Linked DNA regions of Prochlorococcus marinus subsp. marinus str. CCMP1375. The protein of the gene in region 2 interacts with the protein of the main gene of each other region in a pairwise test. Links are inferred from orthologs where the notes say so. Each region holds a gene or a part of one and is shown on either strand. Other genes may lie near its edges.

Region 1 (8,792 bases), 1.2 Mb from region 2 along the record:
AAACAATGAAGAATTATTGATTCTTTTTCTGCTTTATCTACTAAATCTTTGTTTACAGTATATCCCTCAAAGATTTCTTTTCTTTGTGCTTGTTCACTCTCTTGTCCCATAGAAGCCCAAACGTCTGTATAAATAACATGTGCCCCACTGACAGCGTCAATAGGGTTATTTGAAACACATATTTTTAACGTAGGGTGCGCCAAAGTTTTAGCTCTTTCAACAATTGAAGGCAAAGGTTCAAAGCCTTTAGGAGAAGCTATTTGTATATTGACCCCTAGTAGAGTTCCGCAGATCATTAAAGAATTTAATACATTATTCCCATCTCCTATATACGCAAGTGTAATTCCATCCAAGCTCCCAAAGGCCTCCTTAATAGTCAAGAAATCAGCAAGAGCCTGACATGGATGCTCCAAATCTGTAAGAGCATTTATCACAGGTATTGAAGACCATTTTGCATATTCAATCAATTCATCATTGCCAAAAGTTCTTAGTGCCAATGCATCACAATATCGACTTAAAACTCTTGCAGTGTCTTTAAGAGGTTCTCCTCTAGCCAATTGAGTGGCCTGATTACTTAGATCAATTGTTTGCCCCCCCAATCTAGCCATTGCCACTTGAAAACTAACTCTTGTCCTAGTAGAAGCTTTGCTAAAGATAAGACCTAATACACGATTCCCTAAATCTATTCTCCGATCTCCGTTTTTTAATTGACTAGATAGTTGGAGAAGAGCTTTCACTTGATCTGATGTGAAGTCAGAACAAGAAATAAAGTCCTTACCTGCCAAATCAGCAAGGACTCTTGATACAGATAGGGAGTTCATGTTCATATAAACAATCTAAAATCACATTAAGAAGTGATCAAGTACATATTTGAGCAATTAAAAAACTATTTTTTTGGATTAACAGTCTCAGCAAGGAGTCCTTTTAAATCATCACCTTCAATAACTTCTTTCGCAAGAATCTTTTGAGCAATATTTTCTAACAAAGGCAAATTATGACGAAGAATACTAAGTGCACTTTCATGAGCTTCATCAACAAGACTTCTTACTTCCTTATCAATAGCTTGTGCCGTTGCATCACTTACTACTCTTCTTGGATTGTTGTTACCTCCAAGGAACTGCCCTCCTCCTTGTTTGTCATACGCTAAAGGGCCCAAGATGTCACTCATGCCATAAGTTCCAACCATCTGTTCTGCAATGTCAGTTGCTCTTTGCAAATCATTTGAAGCTCCTGTCGTAACTTTGCCAAAAACAATTTCTTCAGCAGACCTTCCTCCTAGCAATGTGGCAATTTGTCCCTTCAATTCATCTTTTGAATTCAAAAATCTTTCTTCGGTTGGGACTTGCAAGGTATATCCGAGAGCACTCATTCCCCTTGGAACAATAGAAATTTTTGAGACTTTACTACCGCCAGGCATAAGGTGCCCAACAATTGCATGGCCAACTTCGTGATAAGCGACCACTTTCTTCTCATCATCTTGAAGAACTCTACTCTTCTTCTCTAATCCAGCTACAACCCTTTCAATAGCCTCATTTAAATCTTTTTGCTCAACTGAAGTACGTTTAGCCCTTGCAGCTAATAAAGCTGCTTCGTTAACCATATTTGCCAAATCTGCTCCGGCAAAACCACTAGTGGCTTGGGCTATTGAATCTAAATCTATTTTCTCTGCAAGTTTTACTTTTTTGGTATAGATATCAAGTATTGTTTTTCTTCCTGAAAGATCTGGCCTATCAACTAATACTTGTCTATCAAATCGTCCTGGTCTTAATAATGCTGCATCCAATACCTCAGGTTGATTAGTCGCTGCTAAAACAATAACTGGTTTATCTGCAGATGAAAAACCATCCATTTCCGTAAGCAACTGATTGAGGGTTTGTTCCCTTTCATCATTACCACCCACAACTCCCATAGAGCCTGATCTACTTTTACCAATTGCATCTAATTCATCAATGAAAATAATGCATGGTGCTTTTTTCTTTGCTTGTTCAAATAAATCTCTAACTCTTGCAGCACCAGCTCCAACAAAAAGTTCAACAAACTCTGAGCCAGAAATAATGAAAAATGGAACTTCCGCTTCTCCAGCAACAGCTTTAGAAAGTAAGGTCTTGCCTGTTCCAGGAGGTCCAACTAACAAGACTCCTTTAGGAATACGGGCACCAATATCAGAATAACGTTGAGGCCTCTTTAAGAAATCAACTATTTCTGTTAATTCATCCTTAGCTTCATCAACACCTGCTACATCGTCAAAAGTAACTCTTGATTCTTCATCAGGAACATATACTTTTGCTTTGCTTTTGGTAAAGCTCAACGCACCTTGAGCTCCGCCTCCACCCATACTCCTTCGTGCAAAGAATTGAAGTACTAAAATAAAAATTAAAGGCGGTACTACCCAACTAAGAATAGTTGTAAAAATATTGGGCTTCTTAGGAGGAGCTGCAGCAAATTCGACACCTTTATTTTCTAGACGTTGAGGTAGGTCCATATCAAAAATTGGCGTAGTTGCCAATACAGATGGAGCACCTTCAGTGGGAGCAGATAATTCGTATCTGATTTGTTCCTGTGTTATATAGGCCCTCTTGACTTCTCCATCATTGACTTGATTAATAAATAAGGAATAAGGAACTCTTGGTACTTGAATATTTTGGTTAGGGAAAAAACTACTAAGAAGCAGAAGGGCTCCAAAACCAATTAAAACTAGATTTATTATGCCGAATCGCCTATTTGGCTGATTCTCATCTTGGCGAATCGGCATGGGTACAAAATTCAAAGGAATATAAAACTAACAAAGATGCGTAAATCAGAGAAAGAAAATTAGGTGTAAGAACCGAACGAGAGAAGAAAAAAAATCTACCCATAATTATCAAAAAGCATATTTAATACAAAGTCTTCCCCTGATTTATTTGAAGAGACCTCTTTCAATTTGAAAACTTGTTCCATTGAACTAAACCCAAAATCGGCCAATGGTGTCATTGCAGAAACTCCTCCTAACAATTTTGGTGATAAAAATAAGCTCAACTCTTGAACACAATTCTGCTGTATTGCTTTTGTTGCAAGTGAACTACCACATTCCCATAAGACTTGATTGCATCCTCTTTGAGCAAGAGCCTCCATAACCTTTATAGGGGTGTTTTCCTCGAGACAAAGTCTCTCTGGTCCCGATGGCAAGTTTTCTAAACACCTGGCATCACTTTCAGGCCCATAAAAAATCAAGGTTTTTGCAAGCTCGGTATTCCACAATTGAGCTTCTTTTGGAAGATCAAGGGTTGAGCTGCAGACAACTCTTAAAGGTTCTATATCAGCAATCCCTCGAGTAGTTAAAAGTGGATTATCAGATCGGACTGTTCCACCTCCAACAATTACAGCATCATTCTTGGCACGAAGAGAATGAACCCTTTTCCTGGATTTTTCTCCACTTATCCATTTACTTTTTCCATTTGACAGACCAATTCTCCCATCAAAGCTCATTGCCCATTTAAGTGTTCCCCAAGGTCTTCCAGTTCGATTACGAAAAATGAACGCCCTATTCAAAAAAGCAGCTTCCTTCTCCAGTATCCCTGTAACAACTTCAATCCCAGATTCCTTTAAAAAGGCTATTCCTTTGCCGGAGACCCTTTGATCAGGATCTTGGATTGCAACAACAACTCTTTTGATACCGGATCGAAGTATTGCATCAGTGCAAGGAGGCGTTTTACCCCTATGGCAGCATGGCTCAAGATTAACCAAAAGTGTCCCGCCTTTTGCTAATGATCCAGCTTGTTCTATAGCGCCAATTTCAGCATGAGGCTCTCCAGAGCGTAAATGAAACCCTTCACCTACAAGTCTATTCTTTTCATCTAATATCACAGCACCAACTAAAGGATTAGGACTAGTTTGACCTTCAGCCAAAGAAGCTAAATTTATTGCACGGAACATCCATGGTTCCCATATATGCGAATTTAAATTAGTTGCCATTTTCTAAATGAATTTTCTTCATTGATCGCCACTCATTAACAAGATAAGGAGGTACAGGCAATTCATTAAAACCGTCTCTCAAGGACAACCTTAATGGACGATCATTTTTGAGATCCATTAGTAAAGGTCCAAGTTCAAATTCAGCCGCAGCATCGCGATTATCTTCAAACAATTGAGGGTTCTCTAAAGTTATATCTGAAAGGTTCCAAGACTTAATACCAGATTTTACCTGTAATTTTTCGGGATGATCTAACCTTAGACTTCCTGTAAATCCTATAATCCTAAGAACCAATTCATCTTGATTTTCTGCTTTAGGATAAACAACTAATTGCCAAGTTTGATAGTCAAGATCTCTTAAACTTTCCAAGCTTCTTTGCATTTCATAATCATTTTCATTTTGAAAAAATTCTAACTTTGCTTCCGAGGGGGAAGCTACTAGTAAGAGTAATGCACAAGAAATTAATACGAGTCCAAAGTCAATAATTGACTTAATATGCTTTTGATTGGAAAGATTAATCACATTGAATACCCTCCGAATCAAGCAAGGCATCCAAAGTTATAGAAGAATTAACCAATGATTGGTATTTGGCCAAAACTCGTCGATTACGGTCTAACCATTTGGCAGGGTCAGCTGCATTGCCACCTTTAGCATCAAACCTTGGTCCTTCTGCATCCATTAATTCCAAATCATCTTGTTGTTGAATAAGCGCTATCAAAAGCTCATGTTGACGCTGCCGCCTAATAAGATCTTTATTTGTCGAATGGTTTGACTTTTCCAATGAGCCTTAAAAGAAGCAAAAAGAATCTAATCAATTAATCTATTAAAAGAGCTTTTTCATATGCTAAGAAACAATATAAATTCTGACAAAGCTTTTCTTCCAATAAATGTTGTTGGGGTTACAGCCTCAGGAGTTTTCGGTCTTCCATTGGAACTCCAACAATTAATCCTCTCAGCAAAAAATATTTCTGCTCCTAAAAGAATATTAAATAATTTCGTTGAATGGTGGGAGCATCAAGCTGCAAATGCCCCCTCTCCAGAGCTTTTCCCAAGCGATAAACCCAATGAATTAATCGAATGGTTGAAGCAACGAAATCAAAAGACAGTTTTGCTAGCAAGTGGAGACCCTCTTTGGTTTGGAATAGGAAGAGTCCTACTTAATCATTTTCCATCAGAGCAACTAATCTTCCATCCTTCACCTACTTCATTGCAACTAGCTTTTGCGCAATTAAAGAGGCCTTGGCAAGATACAAGCTGGATAAGTTTGCATGGTAGAGATGCCAGCCCTCTCTTTAATCTTTTACAACAAAGGCCTAACGCGATTGGAATACTAATAGATCCAAATAAAGGAGGTGCAAACGAAGTTCGAGAGATACTTCATTCCTCTGAACTTGAAGACCAGTATGCTTTTTGGATATTTGAAAAGTTAGGACACAAAGAAGAACGTATTTTCAGAATATTTTCCAATGAAAAGCTATCAAAGTTAGATCCATTGCATCTAGTAGTTCTTATAAAAGAAAAAAAAATTATCAAGACCAAAAAAGAGCTCCCATTATTTGGAATAGAAGATGGTTTCTATCTGCAACATGCTGATCGACCTGGACTTATGACAAAGCGAGAAGTTCGTACTCAAGTATTAGCAGATCTTGAGCTTCCAGAAACTGGTGTTATTTGGGACATAGGTGCAGGAGTAGGAACTATTGGATTGGAAGCTTTAAGGTTAAGGCCAAACTTAAAATTATTGATGATTGAAAAGCGTATTGGGGGTAAAGAGTTAATCAATGAAAATGCTAAGCGCTTATCTGTTAAGCCAGAAATAGTAATTGAAGGAGAAGCTCTTAATTTTCTAGAAAAAGAATCAATTCCTATTCATATTTCAAAACCAAATAGAGTGATTTTAGGAGGAGGGAATAGTCGTAAAGATACTCTTCTAAAAATAATTCTTAGCTTCATTCAACCTCTAGGGATAATAGTTATCCCTTTAGCAACATTGGAGCATCTTGAAAAAACAATTCTAGTTTTAAAAGAAGCTGGCTGTGATGTGAAAATCAGTCAACATCAAAACTTTAGAGGTGTTCCCTTAATGCAAGGGACTCGTCTTCTTCCAATGAATCCAGTGTTTATTATTAAAGGAAAATTAAAATAAGAATATGATTTTTTAGTTCAATATTTTTCAGGTTTTGCAACATGAGGCAATCCCCATCCCAACTTTTTGCGAAGCACTTGGAAAAACTCATGATCAGTCAAGCGAATAAATCTTACTGGATGATTACTCTTTCGAATTAGAACCCTGTCTTCTGGCCAGACATAACAACCTGCTGTGCCATCCACTACCATCATCAATCTTTCAGGTGTCGCAGGGAAAACCGTAACGGGTTCTAAATCACTAAAGACAAGTGCTCTAGAGGCCAAAGAATGAGGAGCAATAGGAGTCAGCTGCAGCACTGGGCAATCAGGTGTAATAACAGGGCCACCTGCGCTAAGAGAATAAGCAGTGGAACCTGTAGGGGTTGAAAGGATGACTCCATCAGCTGAAATGTCAACAGGAGCATGTCTACCTATAGATATTTCAAAATGGCACATACTCGTCAAAGGTTCTCTATGCAATGCCATTTCATTAAGACAAAGAGCTTCCCATCGCCTTTGTTCTCCTCTCATTACACTAACAACAAGGCTAGTTCTCTCTTCAATTTCCCATTGACTTGCAAGTACTTGTTCTAAAGCTTTATCTATATCAGGGAGATATGCCTCGGAAAGGAACCCTAAATGGCCAGTATTAATTGTAAGTATTGGCACTCCAACTGGCGCTGTCTGTCGAGCTGCAGACAATACGGTGCCATCACCTCCCAAAACAATTGCTAATTTCATTGAAGGATCAAAACCTTCGGGGACACAAGCGTTGTAACCAAGGGTTCTCATATGTTGATCTGGATTGGCAAACCCAACCATCCCTCCAGAACTGCTTACTCGTACTACTTCATATCCAGATTTCTCCAGCTTAGACTCAATGCTGAGAGCAGCCTTTAAAGCGAGCTCCTTACCATCATTCAAAATCAGTCCTAGCCTAGGCACTGACAAAAACAAGCAAATAACTTATTCACTCTAACTAATTAAAACTGTTCTAAGAATCTCAGATCACTTGTATAAAGCCTTCTAATATCATCAATACCATGTCGAACCATACAAAAACGTTCAACTCCAAGTCCTGCCGCAAATCCAGACCACCTCTCAGGATCAATTCCTAACCCCTCTAAAACAGAAGGATCAACCATCCCACACCCCATAACCTCAAGCCATTTACCTCTCCATTGAACATCAACCTCTGCTGAAGGTTCAGTAAAAGGAAAATAACTTGCTCTAAACCGCACAGGCAAATCCCCAAAGAAAGCTTTTAGAAAAGCCATAACAGTTCCGCGAAGATGGCTAAAATCCAAACCCTCATCAATTGCTAAAACTTCTACTTGATGAAAAACAGGGGAATGAGTTGCATCTACAGCATCTCGTCTATAAACCCTTCCAGGGGCAACAATCCTAACTGGAGGGGCACTATTCTCTAAACATCTAATCTGGACAGGTGATGTATGAGTTCTTAAAAGTAAGTTATTACTCAAGTAAAAAGTATCTTGCATATCTCTAGCAGGATGATCTTCTGGAATGTTTAAGGCAGCAAAATTGTAAAAATCATTCTCTATTTCAGGACCCTCATGAACTTCATAACCAAGACCACAAAAGAGATCTACGATATGTTCTGTTGTTGTCAGCAAAGGGTGTCTGTGGCCGAAAGGGGTCCCAATTGGAGGAGCAGTTACATCAATCCTTTCACTTGCGATTAATTCATCTAGTTCCTTTTTCTTTAAAGTATTTAATCTATCTGTAATAAGTAGTTGAAGTTGATTTTTCAATAAATTTGCCCTTTGTCCTATTAATGGTCTTTCCGATCCTTTTAAAGTTGCCATAGAGCCAAGAATTTTTGATAAACGCCCTTTTTTCCCAAGCAACTGAATACGCAAATTTTCTAGAGATTCCTTATCGTTTGAAAGAGTAATATCATTTGCAGCCTCCTTCTCTAACCCTTCTAGGGAATCAGTTAGTTGTTTAAGAGATTCGTTTTGACTCACAAGAAAAAGGAATTGAATACAAACTTTAGACAGACATGGGGCCTAATTTTCCTAAAGAGCACACTTCATCCATGAAACCTTTGAAAATTTTAATTAGTAATGATGATGGTGTGTTTGCGGAAGGAATAAGAACTCTGGCAATTGCAGCTGCAAGTCGAGGGCATGAAGTAACTGTGGTATGCCCTGATCAAGAGCGCTCTGCAACAGGGCATGGGCTCACATTACAAGCTCCTATTAGAGCAGAAAGAGCAGATGAGCTTTTTAATGAAGGAATTCAGGCATGGGGATGTAGCGGAACACCTGCGGACTGCGTAAAACTTGCATTGAATGAACTTCTTAAAGAAAAGCCAGATCTTATTTTATCAGGAATCAATCATGGTCCAAATTTGGGCACAGATATTTTCTGTTCTGGAACTGTCGCAGCTGCTCTTGAAGGAACTCTTGAAGGTATTCCATCTCTAGCTGTAAGCATAGCCAGTTTTCAATGGCGCAAATTCAAACTAGCTGGAGAATTAGCATTAAATATTGCTGAAAATGCAATAAACCAGAAATGGCCTAAAAAACTACTTCTCAATTTAAATATTCCTCCTTGCGATTCAGAGCAAATGGGTAAACCAGGATGGACTAGGTTATCTATTCGCCAATATCAAGAGCAATTTAGCAAACGTAAAGATCCTAGGGGCAATGCTTATTATTGGCTGGCGGGAGAAGCTGTCAAAGACCTT
Region 2 (8,691 bases):
ATGATTTTAGGCTCTCTACGAGAACAACTGTGCTATCCAACTGATCAAAATAAATTTAGTGATGAGCATCTTAGAGCTGTACTTAATGAAGTAAACCTCACTTCATTTATAGATCGTTATCCCGACTTAACAATCAAACAAGATTGGCCCAGAATACTTTCATTAGGAGAACAGCAAAGACTTGCTTTTGGTAGGTTGCTTTTAAATTCACCAAGATTTGCAGTATTAGATGAAGCAACCAGCGCTTTGGATATAAATACAGAGCAGCACTTATATAGTCTTTTAAGAAAAAGAGATCTAGCAGTCATTAGTGTTGGTCATAGGCCAACCCTTATCGACTTTCATGATTCGGTTCTGGAGCTCAATGGAGATGGCTCATGGCATCTTCAACCTTCCTCAAACTATGAATTTGACAGACTCTGATTTTATTTATGACTTCAAACAATCCAGAATTATCCAAAGTGGAATCTTCCAAAAGCGAATCTCAAGAAAACAATGATGAAACAAATGATGTCCAAATGACTCCTAGTGCCACAACTCCTGATATCCCTTCCTTTGGATGGAGTGGATATGCTGAGAGAGTTAATGGGCGATTCGCCATGATTGGTTTTATAGCAATATTGCTCATAGAAACTATTAGTAAATCAGGTTTTCTTCACTGGGCTGGCTTAGTCCCATAAGAAATGACTTTCAAAAAGAAAAAATTAAAATAGATAGTTAGTCGTCAAATCTAGATGAATTATCTCTTGGCATTGAATTGTTTGAATTAGGTCTTCTGGATGAATTATTTCTTGGCATTGAATTGTTTGAATTAGGTCTTCTGGATGAATTATCTCTTGGCATTGAATTGTTTGAATTAGGTCTTCGAGAAGTTGAAGACCTCTCTGGTGTCCCAACTGATCTTCTTCTGTCAGAAGGTCCTGATTGTGTTGATCGTCTGCGAACTGATTGCGACTCAGGAGAAGCAAAAGCCGCATCCTCTGCCTTATCAGAAATAGGCGTACCTTTAGGAGCAGAGTATCTATTGGATTGGGATTGAAACTTACTTTGATCTCTACTCATAGTTGATCGCCCTTGTCTACTATCACTGATTCCTCTTGAAGCTTGAGAATTAGCCCTAGGTCTACTTCCTCGTTTGTCTTCTTGTCTATAAGTTCTACGATCGCCAAATGAAGATCTTCCTACGATTTCATCATCAGGATTATCATTGGAAAATCTTGCCATCCTTCGAGATTCTCTTGACTCACTTTTAAATGAATCACGCTGAGGGCGACTTCTCCTACTTGCAGCTTGCTCAGGTATTGCTGGTCTTGACGCTCTACTAGATCTATATAATTCGTCCTCATCTGTTTCATATCCTGCAGAATCTCTACTTCCAAAACGCCGACTAATAGGTTCTAATTCTTGAAACTGATCAAATCTCCCTTCATCTCTAGATCTAAAACCAGAGTTTGGACGTGAAGGTGATTCAAATTCTTCATCAAAATATGAGGATCTTCTAGCTTGGTCAGTCGCTATACCTCGTAGTCGAACACTTTCATATGCAAAAAATACCGTAGTTCCTGCAAGCAAAAACTGTCCAAATTGAAGAATTGGATCTAAACGCCAACCTTGGAAAAACAGGATTCCTCCACAAAGCAGGCCTATTGCAGCAAAAAATACATCGTAATCTCTAGCAAGCGCTGGCTTAAAAGACCGCAAGAAATAAAGGCCTCCACCACATATGGCCAAGGCAATTCCTACAATGCTCGCCCAATTAAGACTGGCATTGACCAAAATAAAGCTCCACGAAATGACCCGTAAACGAGAAGTAATCCAACTCGTTTAACATAGTCTAAGAAATAAGCAGGAATTGCCTAGTCCTATCGTCCTCGTTCAAGAGCATCTTTCTGGGAAACCCAAAGTAAAAAAGATGCGGCAGGAACAACGATTAAAGCGGCAGCGGCAAGAAAACTACCGATCATGCCTACAGCTGAAGCAGTAGCAACGTCGCCTGAGACACCTGCACCAAATAGCAAAGTAAAAGCCATTACAGCTCTTTATAAAAGCAAAAGCTCAATTATCTTACGGATTAAATGGAAATTTATACGATAGATGTACAGATACTTACAGCTTTGTGACGCCAAACCTAATAAAAATACTTCCAATCATCCATTTTTCAACAAGTTTTCTTTTAGGAGCTTGGTCATTGGCATTCCTAATGAGAATTATTCTCACTTGGTATCCGCAAATAAATCTGAAAAATGGCTTTTGGCTTTTGTTTTATCTTCCTACTGAGATTTTCTTGACAATTACAAAAAAAATTGTTGGGCCAATTGGTGGGGTTGATATTACACCTGTTATATGGTTTGGCTTAATTAGCCTTAGTAGAGAATTATTAGTTGGACCGCAAGGAATAATCTCCCAGATGTTACTCAAACAAGCTATGCAAGGTTAAAAAGCAATTCAATTATTTGTTGAGCATTTCCTGCTCAACAAATTTTGTATGCACGTCGCCTTTAAGAAATTCATCACGTTCAAGCAATTTCAAATGAAAGTCAATTGTTGTTGGAATACCTGTAACAGCACATTCATTTAAAGCTCTTTTCATACGTTTCAATGCTGACTCTCTATCATTACCCCAAACAATCAATTTACCTATTAAAGAATCATAGAAAGGCGGTATGTCATAACCGGTATAAACATGACTATCAACTCTTACACCGGGGCCCCCTGGAGGCAGCCACCCTGTAATTCTCCCTGGAGAAGGACGGAAGTTGTGAGATGCATCCTCAGCATTAATTCTGCATTCAATAGAGTGACCTCGCAGCTCTATTTGATCTTGCGTAAGAGAAATTGGCTCACCTCCTGCTATCCGCAATTGTTCGGCCACTAAATCAATACCTGTAACCATCTCAGTGACTGGATGCTCAACCTGAATTCGCGTATTCATTTCCATAAAATAAAAATTACCTGATCTATCCAAAAGAAATTCAACAGTGCCAGCACCCTCATAATTGATACTTTTCGCTGCTGAAACTGCTGCTTCCCCCATTCGCATTCTTAATTGCTCATCTAAAGCAGGACTAGGGGATTCTTCTAATAATTTCTGATGCCTTCTTTGAATAGAACAATCTCTTTCTCCTAAATGAACAACATTTCCAAGACTATCTGCCAAAATTTGAACTTCTACATGTCTAGGTTTATCTATAAATTTCTCCATATATAGACCAGCATTCCCAAATGCAGCTTCTGATTCACCCTGAGCTGCCTTAAAAAGCTCTTCAATAGATTCTTGATCATTAACTAATCGCATCCCTCTTCCTCCTCCCCCAGCAGTAGCTTTAATCATTACTGGATAGCCCATATCTTTCGCAAGCAATGAAGCCTCTTCCCAATTAGCCAATAATCCTTTGCTCCCAGGCACAGTAGGCACTCCTACTCCCATCATTGTTGATTTGGCAGTAGATTTATCGCCCATAGATCTAATGGAATCTGGCGAGGGACCTATAAAGACAATGCCATGGTCTTTGCAAATCTCAGCAAAGCGATCATTTTCAGCCAGAAAACCATAACCAGGATGAATAGCATCGACTCCTCTAGATGTTGCAGCAGCAATAATATTTGGAACATTTAGGTAACTTTTGCTACTAGGCGAATCTCCAACACAAACTGCTTCATCGGCAAGTTGGACATGTAAAGCCTCTCTATCAGTAGTGCTATACACAGCAACCGTTGCAATACCTAACTCCCTACAACTACGGAGAATTCTTAAAGCGATTTCGCCTCGGTTCGCTATTAAAACTTTGCCTAAAGACACTCAAGATATTGAATGATATAAATGAATCGTATCAGTGCTTAGACCCATCATTCTCAAACGTATACCGTATATGATCATCTTTGACTTAGTTCACAACTTTGTTTCAACTGCGGATGTGGTGGAATTGGTAGACACGCACGTCTAAGGAGCGTGTGGCTTCGGCCTTGCGAGTTCAAGTCTCGCCATCCGCATAATCAAGAACATTGACTTCCATAACAACTGCTGCAACTAAAAAACCTAATCTAGTAGTAGTAATGGTTTCTAATGGACCAGGGGAATTAACTACATGGGTAAAACCCCTGGCTGAAAAATTACATTCATCTTTTTCACTTCACCCATCTAAACCCTATTCACTAGTCAGTCTCAGGCTTGTTTTAGTTCCATGCCCAAATGCAACAGGAAAAGAAAAAGAAGTTGCTGAAAAGTGGGGAATTTTTGAAACAGTTTCAAAGGCAAACAATTTCTGGAGCCTCTTAATCAATCCTCAGAAATATGGATTTTGGCCATCAAAAGGAGTTGTTGTATTTTTAGGCGGAGATCAATTTTGGAGTGTTCTACTTGCAGCAAGGCTCAAATATAAAAATATTACCTATGCGGAATGGGTTGCAAGATGGCCTTTTTGGAATGATCGGATTGCCGCAATGTCTCCAAAAGTAAAAGAAAATTTGCCTAAGAAATTACAAAAGCGTTGTGTTGTTGTAGGAGATTTAATGGCAGATCTTCAAAAGCAAAGGACACATGAAACACTTCTACCTAAAGGGAAATGGATAGCAATATTTCCAGGTTCTAAAAAGGCAAAACTTTGCGTAGGAATACCCTTTTTCCTTCAAGTTGTAGATGAATTATCTGCACTATCTCCAGAATGCAACTTCTTAATGCCAATAGCACCAACAACAAATCTACAAGAAATCATCAATTTCAACAGTTCTAAAAATCCAATTACTAAGGAATACAAGTCTAAAATACAAAGTATTGAACTTCCTAATGAACAATTTTCTTGGAAAAGGCTCAAAACAAAGGCAGGGAATGAGATCCATTTAATTGAAGATTACCCTGCTCATGGTTTTGTTAGTCAATGCAATCTAGCCTTAACAACTATAGGAGCTAATACTGCAGAATTAGGAGCATTAACAATACCTATGATAGTCGTTGTCCCAACTCAACATATACATGTAATGCAAGCCTGGGATGGTTTCCTGGGGATAATTGCACGACTACCTATCTTCAAATGGTGCTTTGGAATATTACTTAGCATATGGAGAATGAGAAGTAATAGATATATGGCTTGGCCTAATATTACAGCAAAGAAGATGATTGTTCCTGAAAGAATTGGTAAAATTCTTCCAAGCGAAATAGCTAAAGAATCTAATGATTGGATAAGTTCACCAGAAAGGCTGCAGGGCCAAAAAGAAGACTTACGCTCACTTCGTGGGAATCCTGGAGCAATAGATTCAATGGCAAAAGAAATTATTAATTTATTATATAAATCAAATATTTAATTTTTAAAGAAGAACTAATTAAGTTTTTTTTCACCATGGATCTTCAATCTCTGAAGATTGCATTTTTTCATCATTCTTATCTTCTAAATGATCATTAATAGGTCTATCAATCTTGATTGGCTCAACATCTAATGGATCATCTAAGTTAGAAATAGCTTTTCGATTGACAGAACGATTTCGTCTATTATTTTCAGATTTTGATTCTAGAGTTTGCTGAGGAATATAATTTTCTTCATTAGATAATTGCTCATCATATTCTTCTTTTAGTGGCTCTCCAAGATTAGACGGTCTTGACAATGGAATATCTTCAAGATAACGAGATTGACTATCATCAAATTGATTTCTCTCTTCTACTTCAACATATTCCAATTCTTCTTCTTCCTCATTAAAAGCTACATCAGAAGAAGGTTCAAGTGTCTTTTGGAATTGTTCAATTTCTTCTCCTGAAGTCAATTGATTCTCAACTGGAACCAAATTGACTCGGTAACGTTCTCTTTCTCTCTCATCCCAAGCTCCACCACCTACACCAATTTTTTCCAACAATCCACTATTTAACTGTTTTAATTTTTCTTCAGCACCTTCATAAACGATAATTCGATCCGCCCCGCTACTGACTATTTCATTAACAGGTATCTCCCAAGTACTGAGGACTCCTTCACCTAAAAGAGGAACACCAAGCGCACCCATAACTAAACTAATAAGTTCCCCTGTTTCAATATCAAACGAAAATCCTAAGACTCTTCCTAATTGCTCACCAGATTCAGTAATTACTTGGCAATTAATAACTTTGCTATATCTATCAGGAGTAAATTCTTCACTCAAAGAATCAATCGAATCAACCAAAATTACATCACCAACTTGGCGAATTCGTTCCAAAAGCATCCATTTTGGCAACCCAGGTAAAAATCTAGTTAAAGGGTTATCACGAAGTCCCAATGCAATAACTTCTCTCCTATCAATATCGACAACTACCTCACCTACGACACCTAAGCGGCGCCCTGTATCACGAGTAATGACTTGGGTGCCCATTAACTCTGAACGAAGCCAGAGTCTTTCACTGGGCACCGTTTCACCTAAATCGTTTGGAAATTGCGAGTTGGTCAAGCTAGAGATTTAGATTTGAACTATTCGAATCATTTTGGCGCATAACTTGATTAGTAGATACATCTCAAGCAGCCAAAGGCAATCCAACGACTTGTGTGTTAGCGCCCCTAGCCTGCGTAACACCTATAGTACGTGTTGCAGCTCCTATCATGGGGCGTCTATGACTCACAACCATAAATTGAGCACTTTCAGATTGTCTAGCAATCAAAGCAGAAAGCCTTTCTACATTAACTCCATCTAGAAAACTATCTACTTCGTCTAAAGCATAAAAAGGGGAAGGTCTAAAACGTTGCAACGCAAAAAGGAAACTAAGTGCGGTTAAAGATTTTTCTCCTCCAGACATTGCTGCTAAACGCCTTACAGCTTTCCCCTTAGGGTGCGCTACTAATGTTAATCCGCCCTCTAAAGGATTCTCAATATTTTCCAATTGAAGGTGTCCATCTCCATCTGAAAGGCTTGCAAAAATCTCACGAAAATGAACATCAACGGCTTCAAAAGCTTCCATAAAGGCTTCTTGACGCAAAGTTGCTACAGTTTCTACTCGCAGCAATAATTCAGAACGTTCTTCGGTCAAAACTTCTAATCTCTCAACAAGATCTTTTAGACGAATATCCAATTTCTCAAGTTCCTCCAAAGCCAACATATTTACTGGCTCCAATGACTCAATACGGTCTTGAAGATTTTGCAATTGATTTTGAAGATGTTCTAAACCTTGCTCTCTAACTAATGATGGGATTTCTGGCAATGGATCAGGAAGAAGTTTTTCTAATTCTTGAATACGTATATTTCCACTACGAAGCTCTTCATGAATAGCCTTAATATCATCTTGCAATCTCTCAAGTTTCCATGTCAAATCTTGAAACTTTTGCCTGAAATTAGCTAACTGAAGCTCAGCAGCATCTCTAGCTCGGCGTTTTTCACCAAAAGATGTTTCTAAAGTTTTTTTCAAAATATCTAATTTTTCTCTATGAGTTTGCAAATTCTGATTTTCTTCTTTCCATTTTTTATGCTGTTTAGTAAGTAAATCAATCGCTTCTTGCAATCTTTCTTCTTCTTCTGAAAGAGATTTTTGTTGGCCTTCAAGCCTTTCTAAAGCTAATTCTTCATGACGTTTCTGATTAAGTAAATCATCACGCTCCTCTTTTGCTCTTTCTAAAACTTCTTCAGAACTATTTAGATCTTCCTGTAATTCCTTAATATTGCTATTGGAATTATCTGCTTGAGGAACTTTTTCTTTAGCATCTATTATCTCAAGATCATTTACAAATGGTTTAATTGATTCTGCAATTAGATCTAAACGATTTTGATGCTCTTCCTTAGCCTTATTAAGAGAAATTAAACGTTCCTTTTGTTCATTATGTCTAGTTAAGAAAGGTCCATTAGATCTCTTAAAAGCAGAACGCTGAGCATCTAAAGAAGTCTGTTTTTTCTCGAGTGATTTCAATTTTGGCCTAGCTTGATCTAAGCAGCTAATTAAGCGAGATTCTTCCTTTTTAGATTGCACTAGGGTCTCGCCGATCTCGAGCAACTTTTGACGTAAAGGCTCGATATCATCTTTTTCGTCACTACTTCCAAAACTTAATGCACTACTCCTACCTAAAAAACTACCTCCTGTCATTGCTCCACTTTTCTCAATTAATTCTCCAGCAAGCGTGACGGATCTAGAGACTCCTAATTGAGTACGAGCAGAATGTAAATCATTGAAGACAAAGGTTTCTCCAAATACATATCTAAAAACATCTTTATAAATAGTATCAAATTCAATTAAATCAATTGCTTTAGCGATAAAGCCATTATTGCAATTGGAATTTTCATCAATACTTGGTCTCTTAAAAACATTTTTATTACTGCCCGAACTATTTTTGATTTTATTTAATGGAAGAAAAGTTAATCTCCCTGCTTTACGTCTTTTAAGTAATTCAATTGACTTAGCAGCAATTAAATCATCGTCAACAACAATTTGACCTATTCTTGCTCCTGCTGCAACCTCAAGAGCAAGTCGATATTCATTTTTGACTTCTCCTAAATGAGCAACAGGACCATGGATTCCTTCTAGGCCAGCTTCAAGTAAAAGTCTTAAAGCACCTGTTCCTCTACTTTCATGTAATGTTTCTTTTCTACTTTCTAATCGAGCGATATCTTTTTCCACTTTTGTTTGTTCATTTTCTAAACGCAAGCGAGTTCTTTGCTGAATTGATAGTTCATCCACAAACTTATCAATTTCTTCCTGTTGAATAACTATCAATTTTAAAAGTGATTGCCACTCGTCATCTAGAACCTCTAATTCCT

Evidence for each region.
Region 1: the proteins of accC (region 2) and ribD interact in binary tests that used the Escherichia coli proteins (3 or more experiments, as listed by UniProt). The link is inferred for Prochlorococcus marinus subsp. marinus str. CCMP1375 from one-to-one orthologs.

Annotation. Positions count from the first base shown.
Region 1 is NC_005042.1:1,241,144-1,249,935, forward strand. Bases 1,900-4,893 are described here. They hold ribD (bifunctional diaminohydroxyphosphoribosylaminopyrimidine deaminase/5-amino-6-(5-phosphoribosylamino)uracil reductase RibD), read right to left. Parts: upstream 3,952-4,893; coding sequence 2,848-3,951; downstream 1,900-2,847. Other genes in these bases: ftsH (ATP-dependent zinc metalloprotease FtsH), read right to left, coding at 1,900-2,752; PRO_RS06595 (DUF3122 domain-containing protein), read right to left, coding at 3,941-4,471; PRO_RS06600 (hypothetical protein), read right to left, coding at 4,464-4,730; PRO_RS06605 (bifunctional cobalt-precorrin-7 (C(5))-methyltransferase/cobalt-precorrin-6B (C(15))-methyltransferase), read left to right, coding at 4,791-4,893. Also shown: argF (ornithine carbamoyltransferase), read right to left, coding at 1-827; more of ftsH, read right to left, coding at 887-1,899; more of PRO_RS06605, read left to right, coding at 4,894-6,095; PRO_RS06610 (NAD(+) kinase), read right to left, coding at 6,113-7,021; pheS (phenylalanine--tRNA ligase subunit alpha), read right to left, coding at 7,060-8,067; 5'/3'-nucleotidase SurE, read left to right, coding at 8,139-8,792. UniProt on the Escherichia coli protein: Converts 2,5-diamino-6-(ribosylamino)-4(3h)-pyrimidinone 5'-phosphate into 5-amino-6-(ribosylamino)-2,4(1h,3h)-pyrimidinedione 5'-phosphate.
Region 2 is NC_005042.1:80,269-88,959, reverse strand. What follows is about bases 1,625-4,517. They hold accC (acetyl-CoA carboxylase biotin carboxylase subunit), read right to left. Parts: upstream 3,800-4,517; coding sequence 2,450-3,799; downstream 1,625-2,449. Other genes in these bases: PRO_RS00370 (hypothetical protein), read left to right, coding at 4,003-4,517; PRO_RS00385 (YggT family protein), read left to right, coding at 2,117-2,437; psbX (photosystem II reaction center X protein), read right to left, coding at 1,863-2,030; PRO_RS00395 (Ycf66 family protein), read right to left, coding at 1,625-1,776. Also shown: PRO_RS00405 (ABC transporter ATP-binding protein/permease), read left to right, coding at 1-423; PRO_RS00400 (chlorophyll a/b-binding protein), read left to right, coding at 432-680; more of PRO_RS00395, read right to left, coding at 718-1,624; more of PRO_RS00370, read left to right, coding at 4,518-5,298; PRO_RS00365 (PRC-barrel domain-containing protein), read right to left, coding at 5,329-6,402; chromosome segregation protein SMC, read right to left, coding at 6,467-8,691. UniProt on the Escherichia coli protein: This protein is a component of the acetyl coenzyme A carboxylase complex; first, biotin carboxylase catalyzes the carboxylation of the carrier protein and then the transcarboxylase transfers the carboxyl group to form malonyl-CoA.